Regions from separate parts of the Aminobacter sp. Piv2-1 genome, predicted to be linked through region 2. Evidence: predicted binding sites of a transcription regulator. Region 2 holds the regulator's gene; each other region holds the start of a gene.

Region 1 (3,271 bases), on a different contig from region 2:
GCAAAGTCGGTTTTCTCGCGCAGCTTGCCGACGATGATCGAGCCTTCAGCCCCGGCATTTTCGGCGATCTGGCGGGCCGGCGTCTCGATGGCCCGCCGCACGATCTCGACGCCGGTCCTCTGATCGGCATTGTCGGTCTGGACATTGTCCAACGCCTTCGCAGCCCTCAGAAGGGCGACGCCGCCACCAGGCAGGATGCCTTCCTCGACCGCCGCACGGGTGGCGTGCAGCGCGTCGTCGACGCGGTCCTTGCGCTCCTTGACCTCGACCTCGGTCGAGCCGCCGACTCGGATCACCGCGACGCCGCCGGCGAGCTTGGCCAGCCGCTCCTGAAGCTTCTCGCGGTCGTAGTCCGACGTGGTCTCCTCGATCTGCGCCTTGATCTGGGCGATGCGGCCCTGGATCTCCTCCTTGCGGCCGACACCGTCGACGATGGTGGTGTTCTCCTTTTCGATCACCACCTTCTTGGCGCGGCCCAGCATCTGCAGCGTCACGTTCTCCAGCTTGATGCCGAGATCCTCGCTGATCGCGGTGCCGCCGGTCAGGATGGCGATATCCTCCAGCATGGCCTTGCGGCGGTCGCCGAAGCCCGGAGCCTTGACGGCCGCGACCTTGAGGCCGCCGCGCAGCTTGTTGACGACCAGCGTAGCGAGCGCCTCGCCCTCGACATCCTCGGCGATGATCAGCAGCGGCTTGCCCGACTGCACCACCGCTTCCAGAACGGGCAGCATGGCTTGCAGATTGCCGAGCTTCTTCTCGTGAATGAGCACGTACGGCTCTTCCAGTTCGACCCGCATCTTGTCCTGATTGGTGATGAAGTAGGGCGAGAGGTAGCCGCGATCGAATTGCATGCCTTCGACCACCTCGAGCTCGGTCTCGGCGGTCTTGGCCTCCTCGACCGTGATCACGCCCTCATTGCCGACCTTTTCCATCGCCTCCGCAAGGAAGCGGCCGATCTCGGCATCGCCATTGGCCGAGATCGTGCCAACCTGGGCGATCTCGTTGTTCTGCGTCACCTTGCGAGCGTTGGCCTTCAGTTCGGCGACAACTGCGTCGACCGCCTTGTCGATGCCGCGCTTCAGGTCCATCGGGTTCATTCCAGATGCGACAGCCTTTGCGCCTTCCTTGACGATGGCCTGAGCGAGAACGGTCGCGGTCGTGGTGCCGTCGCCGGCAAGGTCGTTGGTCTTCGAGGCGACCTCGCGGACCATCTGGGCGCCCATGTTCTCGAACTTGTCCTCAAGCTCGATCTCCTTGGCGACGGTGACGCCGTCCTTGGTGATGCGGGGAGCCCCGAACGATTTGTCGATCACGACATTGCGGCCCTTGGGGCCGAGCGTGACCTTCACGGCATTCGCGAGGATGTCGACGCCTCGCAGCATCTTTTCGCGGGCCTCGGTGTGGAATTTGACTTCCTTGGCAGCCATTGGATCACTCCTTCAAATCTAGGCAGCTTTCGTTGACTGGTTGGTTTCTTCTGGGCCCGGTTCACGCGGCCTTCTTGAACGCGACGCTCTGGTCGATCACGCCCATCACATCGCTTTCCTTCATGATGAGGAGATCCTCACCGTTCAGCTTGATCTCGGTGCCGGACCATTTACCGAACAGGATGCGGTCGCCGACCTTCACGTCGAGTTCGATGAGCTTGCCGCTCTCGTCACGCGCTCCGGGACCGACGGCGATGACCTCGCCTTCCTGCGGTTTCTCCTTCGCGGTGTCAGGGATGATGATGCCGCCAGCCGTCTTTTCGTCGGCTTCGATACGGCGGACCAGGACACGGTCATGCAATGGACGGAACGCCATGTCGTTCTCCTCTTGGACAAACAGATGTTGAGGTTCCTCCGCACCCGGACCGGCAATATCGGTTCGGTGCGGGGTGCGGCGACCCTTCATCCGGCATCGCGCGCATTTCGAGCTAGTTTTGCGATTTTCGAGTTTCAAGAGGCTGGCCAGAAAATTTTTGCACTAACGTCTACCGAGTGCTAGCATCAAGAAAACATGCAGCTATTTGCCGGTTCGGCTCGTTTTGACGGGCTTGAAATTTTCCCGTGGTCGAGCAAAATCTAAGGGCCGCCATGCGGCACGCATGGCTTCCCGAATTGAGATCGAAACGGAGCTTTGGAACGGCAAACCGGAAGGAGGATATCGATGGGCCGAACCGATTTTTCGATGATCATCCCCTCACTGGCGCCCGAAGCCAATGACCTCGCGCTCGACCGGTTGCTGTCGCCGGCGCGTCACTACAAGCATCCCGACGACGTGCTGCGCGACGGAACGCTCGACCTGTACGAAACGAGAGCGATCCTCTCATCCTGGGCTTCGGATGCCTGCGCAGTGGAATCCATGCCGGCGCTGAGGCAGCCACCCGGCGTCAAACAGCCGATCTCGTTCGATTGCATCATGGACGCACTGCGGCGTCTGGACGGCCCAGGTTCGGCGCTATCAGACCGCACCGAGGCAATGAGCCGGGCAGAACGCCAAAGACTGGATGCTTGAGGCAGAGAAAGGATAGCGAATGGCTGCAGCGGTGAGCCGGGAGTTCCGCATGCAGATGGAAGGTTACGGCCTGACGACCGCCGAGATTCACTACCATATGCCGGATCATCCGAGCCTGCTGCAGCTCTATGTCTGGCAGGAATATGACCTGGCGCCTGAATTTCCCGAACTGCGGGGATTTCTGGGCTACTGGAAGGAAACGCTGGAGGGCGCGCTGCACTCGGTGCGCGTCGCCCACCATCGCCTGATCCGGCCGTCCGAATGGAAGGCCGTGGATGGGATCATCGCGATTCACTGAGGGCCGCTGGCCGCCACGTATGCCTCGCATGATGCCGGCCCGTGCCAGGCTGGTGCGTTCGCTCGTCGCCGGCCCGGCAAAAGCCCCGCCCGGTTCGCGGCTTTGACGAAGCTTCGTCGTGCTATCTTCGCGCCACACCATCCATCGAGTGCGTCGCGACAGGCTGACTGCGCGCTGCGCCAGTTCCTGCCTCGCGCCCATTGCGGCCATTCGTTCTGAAGGCATTCGATCGCCTCGAAGCTGGTCGCGACCTTGCGGTCGCCGATGCTGGGCAAATGCAGTATGACGGGTTCCGAAAACGTGACGTCGTTCATAACTCCTCCAGCAATTCTGATCGTCTTTTGAAGAATCAACCTGGCGGGCGAGCGCTCCCTTTCGAAAACGACATGGTCAGCTTGCGGCCCGAGTTCAAGACGGCCCGGGGCCGAACGAGGTGCTAAGCTTCGTCCTCGTCCGGTTCCAGCATCTCGATCAGCC
Region 2 (3,271 bases):
TACCGATTTCGACCGCCTGCTCTCGATCGCCCATGTCATGCCCGAGCTCGGCTACCTGTCGCCGACCAAGGACGGCAAGCGCAACCTGCCGGCCGGCTACTTCATCGACCTGGCAACGTGGCAGCGCATCAACCTGCTCTACACGCCCAAGGCCAAGCTCGACCTGCGCCAGATCCGCTTCGAGGCGGCCAGGCCCGACCTCGTCGACCGCATGATCGAGGTGGTCGAGCAGCGTTTCGGCCACGCGCTCGCCACCCGGGTCGAAAAGGCCAAGATCGAACTCACCGACGCCGACCGCGCCACCGTCGGGGTCGATCTGCCGGGTGCTCACTTCTCCGCTTCCTTCACCCGCGGGCAGCTGGAGGACACCATCCGCGCCGAGGTCGGCCGCGTCACCGCCACCGTCGCCGACACGCTGGCCGAGGCTGGCGTGCGCGCCGAGGACATCACCGCCGTCTTCCTCACCGGCGGCTCGACCGCCATCCCGCTGGCGCGCCAGAGCATCCTCGAGTTGGTCCCCGGCGCCAAGGTCGTCCAGGGTGATGCCTTCGGCTCCGTCGGGATGGGGCTCGCGCTCGATGCCCAGCGCAAGTTCGGCTGACTGGGCTCGCGTAGAAGCTTGATCTTGCGCCGGGTTGTGGTCCGGCGCTTCGTGAAGTGAAGCTTGGGCCGCTATGAAAGGTCGGCGTCGAGACGCCGTTCGAGTTCCACCAGGTCCTGCGGCAGCGGCAGGCCTTGCGCGCGCAGCTCGGCGAGCTTCTCGCGGATCTGCTCCTGCAGTTCGTGGGCGTCCTCGGGCTGGTTGACCATCTCCTGAAACAGGACCGCGATCTGGGCCTTGATCTGTTCGAGCGCCATCTGGGTCTCCCCTGGCTGTGCGGCTATCTCAGCATGCGCGAAATAAGCTGCGCCGTATAGTCCACCATCGGCACGATTCGCGCATAGTTGAGCCGGGTCGGGCCGATGACGCCGAGCGCGCCGACGACGCGGGCGTCCTTGTCGCGGTAGGGCGCCACCACCAGCGACGAGCCCGAAAGCGAGAACAGCCGGTTCTCGGAGCCGATGAAGATGCGCACGCCCGAACCTTCCTCGGCGAGGTCGAGCAGCTGGATCAGCCCGTCCTGGGTCTCCATGTCCTCGAACAGGTGCTTGAGCAGCTCGATGTCGGCCTGGGCGGTGACGTTTTCGAGCAGGTTGGCGCGGCCGCGCACGATGAGGCGGGCCGGCAGGCCGCTGTCGGCCCCGGCCCAGACGGCGAGGCCCTTCTCGACCAGCTGCTGCGACAGCGTGTCGAGCGCCGCCTTGGTCTCGTCCTTGAGGCGGGCGATCTCGGTGCGCGCCTCGGCCAGCGTGCGGCCGCGGATATGGGCATTGAGGAAGTTGGTGGCCTCCTGGAGCTGGGACAGCGTGACGCCCAGCGGCAGCTCGACGACACGGTTCTCGACGTCGCCGTTCTGCGACACCAGCACCACGAGCGCCCGCGACGGCTCCAGCTGGATGAACTCGATGTGCTTGAGCGGCACCTCGTTCTTGGTGGCGAGCACGAGGCCCGCGCCGCGCGACAGGCCCGACAGCATCTGGCTCGCCTCGGTCAGCATGTGCTCGAGCGAGGCGCCGTCGCCCGAGGCCTTGACCTGGGCGTCGATGGTGCGGCGTTCCTCGTCGGAGAGGTCGCCCAGTTCCATGAAGGCGTCGACGAAGAACCTGAGGCCCTTCTGCGTCGGCAGGCGGCCGGCGGAGATGTGCGGCGCATAGACGAGGCCGAGATGTTCGAGGTCGCTCATGACGTTGCGCACGGTGGCCGGCGACAGCGACGAGGGCAGCATGCGCGACAGGTTGCGAGAGCCCATCGGCTCGCCGTCGCGCAGGTAGGATTCGACGATGCGCCGGAAGATGTCGCGCGAGCGCATGTCGAGGGACTGCAGGCTGGGGTCGGTAACCGCTTTGGTCATCTTCTTCTTGGTCTCCGCCTCGAATGATATAGACAGCGCCGGCCCGAACACAACCGTTGCCCGGCTTGCCTGTTTTCCTTTGCGCTCCTGTGGGCATGGGGCTACAAGCCGGCGACATCTGCCAAATTCCTGAGAAAGAACCCGCATGCGCCCCTCCAAACGCCAGTTCGACGAAATGCGCGCCATCTCCTTCGAGCGCAACGTGTCCAAGCACGCCGAAGGCTCGTGCCTGGTCAAGTTCGGCGACACGCATGTGCTGTGCACGGCGAGCCTCGAGGAAAAGGTGCCCGGCTGGATGCGCAATTCCGGCAAGGGCTGGGTGACGGCCGAATACGGCATGCTGCCGCGTTCGACCGGCGAGCGCATGCGCCGCGAGGCATCGGCCGGCAAGCAGGGCGGCCGCACGCTGGAGATCCAGCGGCTGATCGGTCGCTCCTTGCGCGCCGTGGTCGACATGCAGGCCCTGGGCGAGCGCCAGATCACCGTCGACTGCGACGTGATCCAGGCCGATGGCGGCACCCGCACGGCGTCGATCACCGGCGCCTGGATTGCCCTTCACGATTGCCTGCGCTGGATGGAAGCGCGCCAGATGGTCAGCGTCGACAAGGTGCTGAAGGACCATGTCGCGGCGATTTCCTGCGGCATCCATGACGGCCAGGCGGTGATCGACCTCGACTATCCCGAGGATTCCGCAGCCGGCACCGACGCCAACTTCGTCATGACCGGCAAGGGCGGCATCGTCGAGATCCAGGGCACCGCCGAGGGCGTGCCGTTCTCGGAAGAAGAATTCCTGCAACTGATGGGCCTCGCCCGCAAGGGCATCTCGCGGCTGGTCAGCCTGCAGCAGATGGCGGTGGCGTAAGCAACGAAGGCGATGACGTCGCACGTGGACACCCCCCTCTGGCCTGCCGGCCATCTCCCCCGCAAGGGGGGAGATCGGCAGCTCGACTGCGGGCGATCCTCTTGCGATTTCGACGTTGAGGCGGTGCGGCTGCCACAGCCAATCTCCCCCCTTGCGGGGGAGATGGCCGGCAGGCCAGAGGGGGGTGTCTAGGTGCAACCCTCCGCCATCCTCGAATCCGCCCTCTACGTCGCCGACCTCGACGCCGCGGAGAAATTCTACGGCGAGGTGATGGGGCTCGAGCGGATCGCCAGGGTGGAAGGCCGGCACGTGTTCTTCCGCTGCGGCCAGGGCGTGCTGCTGCTGTTCAACGCCGATGCCACCCGCCAGCCGCCCAGGCCGGACGCCAGGCTGCCGGTGCCGCCGCACGGCACGACCGGTCACGGGCATCTGTGCTTTGCCGGCACGGCTGAAGAGA
Region 3 (3,271 bases), on a different contig from region 2:
TGGAAGCGGCGCTCGAACGCCCGGCCAGCGATGCCGTGATGCAGGTACTCGGCCTTGTCTTCGCCGTTCTTCTCGCCGGTCACCAGAAGCATGTTCTGCTCCTGCGTCATCGACAACTCGTCCTGGCTGAATCCCGCCACCGCCATGGTGATGCGGTAGGCATCCTCGCCGGTCCTAGCGATATCGTAAGGGGGCCAGTTGTCGATAGTCGTTGTCGCCCGGCTCGCGTTTTCGAGCAGGTTAAATACGCGGTCGAAGCCGATGCTCGACCGATAGAGCGGGGAAAAGTCGAATGCTGTTCTCATAGCCATATCCTCCATTGAGCAACATGGGTACGAGGAGCGCCAAGAAGCCGGCGCTCCCTGACCATGCCGGTCCCGTTCAGCGACCGGCGCCATTGACCTAGGGATCGTTTTTTCGAGCGTCAAGACCCCTTACGCAACCAAAATTGTCGTCGGAACGTCGATCAGACGTGCGACGTTTCCAAACCTCACGTGCTCGGAATGAGTCGCAAATACTGGGAGGCTGCACGATGGCGATTACACGTGGCGAGATCGTATCCATCCTCGGGCCGGTCGACGAGAGTTGATGGGAACCGGAGCATCGGCCGAGGAACTTAGAGAGGCATGGGCTTGGCTCCATAACGACGAGGCGCTGATGGGTGCGGGGCGCGCCCTCTGCCTGGAACCCGAGTGGGCAGGTTGATCGAAATGCTGGAGCCGGACGAGGACGAGGCGTCGCACACCGTCTGAGCCGGCGCATCTTGAACTCGGGTCGCAAGCTGACCAACTCGCTTTGTCGGAAAGGAGCGCTCGCCCTTCAGGTTGCTTCTTCAAAAGACGATCAGAATTGGTGAAGGAAGTGATGAACGACGTCGCGTTTTCGGATCCCGTCATCCTGCATCTGCCCGGCATGAGCGACCGCAAGGTCGCGACCAGCTTTGAAGCGATCGAATGCCTTCAAACCGAATGGCCGCAATGGGCAAGAGGCGGGAACTGGCGCAGCGCGTAGGCAGCCTGTCGCGACGCACTCGACGGATGGTGTGGCGCGAAGTCGGCACGGCGGAGCTTCGTCAAAGCTGCGAACCGGGCGGGGCTTTTGCCGGGCCGGCGACGAGCGGGCGCACCAGCTTGGCACGGGCCGGCACCACGCGAGGCATACGTGGCGGCCAGCGGCCCTCAGTGAATCGCGATGATGCCATCCACGGCCTTCCATTCGGACGGCCGAATCAGGCGATGGTGGGCGACGCGCACCGAGTGCAGCGCGCCCTCCAGCGTTTCCTTCCAGTAGCCTAGAAATCCCCGCAATTCGGGAAATTCAGGCGCCAGATCATACTCCTGCCAGACATAAAGCTGCAGCAGGCTGGGATGGTCGGGCATGTGGTAGTGAATCTCGGCGGTCGTCAGGCCGTAACCTTCCATCTGCATGCGGAACTCCCGGCTCACCACTGCAGCCATTCCCTATCCTTTCTCTGCCTCAAGCATCCAGTCTTTGGCGTTCTGCCCGGCTCATTGCCTCGGTGCGGTCTGATAGCGCCGAACCTAGGCCGTCCAGACGCCGCAGTGCGTGCATGATGCAATCGAACGAGATCGGCTGTTTTACGCCGGGTGGCTGCCTCAGCGCCGGCATGGATTCCACCGCGCAGGCGTCCGAAGCCCAGGATGAGAGGATCGCCCTCTTTTCGTACAGGTCTAGCGTTCCGTCGCGCAGCAGGTCGTCGGGATGCTTGTAGTGACGCGCCGGCGACAGCAACCGGTCGAGCGCGAGGTCGTTGGCTTCGGGAGCCAGTGACGGGATGATCATCGAAAAATCGGTTCGGCTCATCGATATCCTCCTTCCGGTTTGCCGTTCCAAAGCTCCGTTTCGATCACAATTCGAGAAGCCGTGCGTGCCGCATGGCGATGCTAGATTTTGCTCGACCACGGACAAATTTCAAGCCCGCCAGGCGAGTCGAACCGGCAAAATAGCTGCATGTTTTCATGATGCTAGCACTCGGCAGGATCGAGTGCCAAAAAAGTTAGGGGCGCCCTCTTGAAATGGCGAAATCGCAAAACTAGCTCGAAATGCGCGCGATGCCTGATGAAGGGTCGCCGCGCCCCGCACCGGCCCGATATTGCCGGTCCGGTGTGGAGGAACATCAAAATCTGTTTGTCCTGAAGGAGAACGAAAATGGCGTTCCGTCCATTGCACGATCGTGTCCTGGTCCGCCGTATCGAAGCCGACGAAAAGACGGCTGGCGGCATCATCATCCCTGACACCGCGAAGGAGAAACCGCAGGAAGGCGAGGTCATCGCCGTCGGTCCCGGCGCGCGTGACGAGAGCGGCAAGCTCATCGAACTCGATGTGAAGGTCGGCGACCGCATCCTGTTCGGCAAATGGTCCGGCACCGAAATCAAGCTGAACGGTGAGGATCTCCTCATCCTGAAGGAAAGCGATGTGATGGGCGTGATCGACCAGAGCGTCGCGTTCAAGAAGGCCGCGTGATCGGGCCAGAGGAAACCAACCAGTCAACGAAAGCTGCCTAGATTTGAAGGAGTGATCCAATGGCTGCCAAAGAAGTCAAATTTCACACCGAGGCCCGCGAGAAGATGCTGCGCGGCGTCGACATTCTTGCCAATGCGGTCAAGGTGACGCTGGGTCCCAAGGGCCGCAACGTCGTCATCGACAAATCGTTCGGCGCCCCGCGCATTACCAAGGACGGCGTCACCGTCGCCAAGGAGATCGAGCTCGAAGACAAGTTCGAGAACATGGGCGCCCAGATGGTCCGCGAGGTCGCCTCGAAAACCAACGATCTCGCCGGCGACGGCACGACGACCGCGACCGTTCTCGCGCAGGCGATCGTCAGGGAAGGCGCCAAGGCCGTCGCGTCCGGCATGAACCCGATGGACCTGAAGCGGGGCATCGACAAGGCGGTCGACGCCGTCGTTGCCGAGCTGAAAGCCAATGCCCGCAAGGTGACGAAGAACAACGAAATCGCCCAGGTTGGAACCATCTCGGCCAATGGCGACGGCGAGATCGGTCGTTTTCTGGCGGAAGCAATGGAGAAGGTCGGCAACGAGGGCGTCATCACGGTCGAGGAAGCCAAGACCGCCGAGACCGAACTGGAGGTGGTCGAAGGCATGCAGTTTGATCGTGGCTACTTGTCGCCCTACTTCATCACCAACCAGGACAAGATGCGCGTCGAACTGGAAGAGCCGTACGTGCTCATCCACGAGAAGAAGCTCGGCAATCTGCAGGCGCTTCTGCCGGTGCTCGAAGCCGTGGTGCAGTC

What was found. The regulator HrcA, encoded in region 2, represses chaperone genes, less so after heat shock. The targets are predictions, from matches to a motif close to GTTAGCACTCNCNNNNNGNGAGTGCTAAC.
Region 1: groES (co-chaperone GroES) is a predicted target of HrcA. The motif match lies at 1,959-1,987, and genes of this name have one in related genera.
Region 3: groES (co-chaperone GroES) is a predicted target of HrcA. The motif match lies at 1,985-2,013, and genes of this name have one in related genera.

What each region holds. Positions count from the first base shown of each region.
Region 1 is NZ_JARKMU010000001.1:46,353-49,623, reverse strand. It holds gene groL (chaperonin GroEL) at 1-1,427, opposite strand, end outside; gene groES (co-chaperone GroES) at 1,489-1,803, opposite strand; gene AmiPiv_RS00255 (hypothetical protein) at 2,149-2,496, shown strand; gene AmiPiv_RS00250 (usg protein) at 2,516-2,794, shown strand; gene AmiPiv_RS00245 (DUF982 domain-containing protein) at 2,788-3,108, opposite strand; gene AmiPiv_RS00240 (hypothetical protein) at 3,231-3,271, opposite strand, start outside.
Region 2 is NZ_JARKMU010000002.1:91,189-94,459, forward strand. It holds gene AmiPiv_RS04230 (Hsp70 family protein) at 1-601, shown strand, start outside; gene AmiPiv_RS04235 (hypothetical protein) at 673-858, opposite strand; gene hrcA (heat-inducible transcriptional repressor HrcA) at 882-1,952, opposite strand; gene rph (ribonuclease PH) at 2,098-2,814, shown strand; gene AmiPiv_RS04250 (VOC family protein) at 3,007-3,271, shown strand, end outside.
Region 3 is NZ_JARKMU010000012.1:70,306-73,576, reverse strand. It holds gene AmiPiv_RS20355 (Hsp20 family protein) at 1-305, opposite strand, end outside; gene AmiPiv_RS20345 (DUF982 domain-containing protein) at 865-1,011, shown strand; partial or broken gene AmiPiv_RS24780 (DUF982 domain-containing protein) at 1,027-1,185, shown strand; gene AmiPiv_RS20340 (usg protein) at 1,179-1,457, opposite strand; gene AmiPiv_RS20335 (hypothetical protein) at 1,477-1,824, opposite strand; gene groES (co-chaperone GroES) at 2,170-2,484, shown strand; gene groL (chaperonin GroEL) at 2,544-3,271, shown strand, end outside.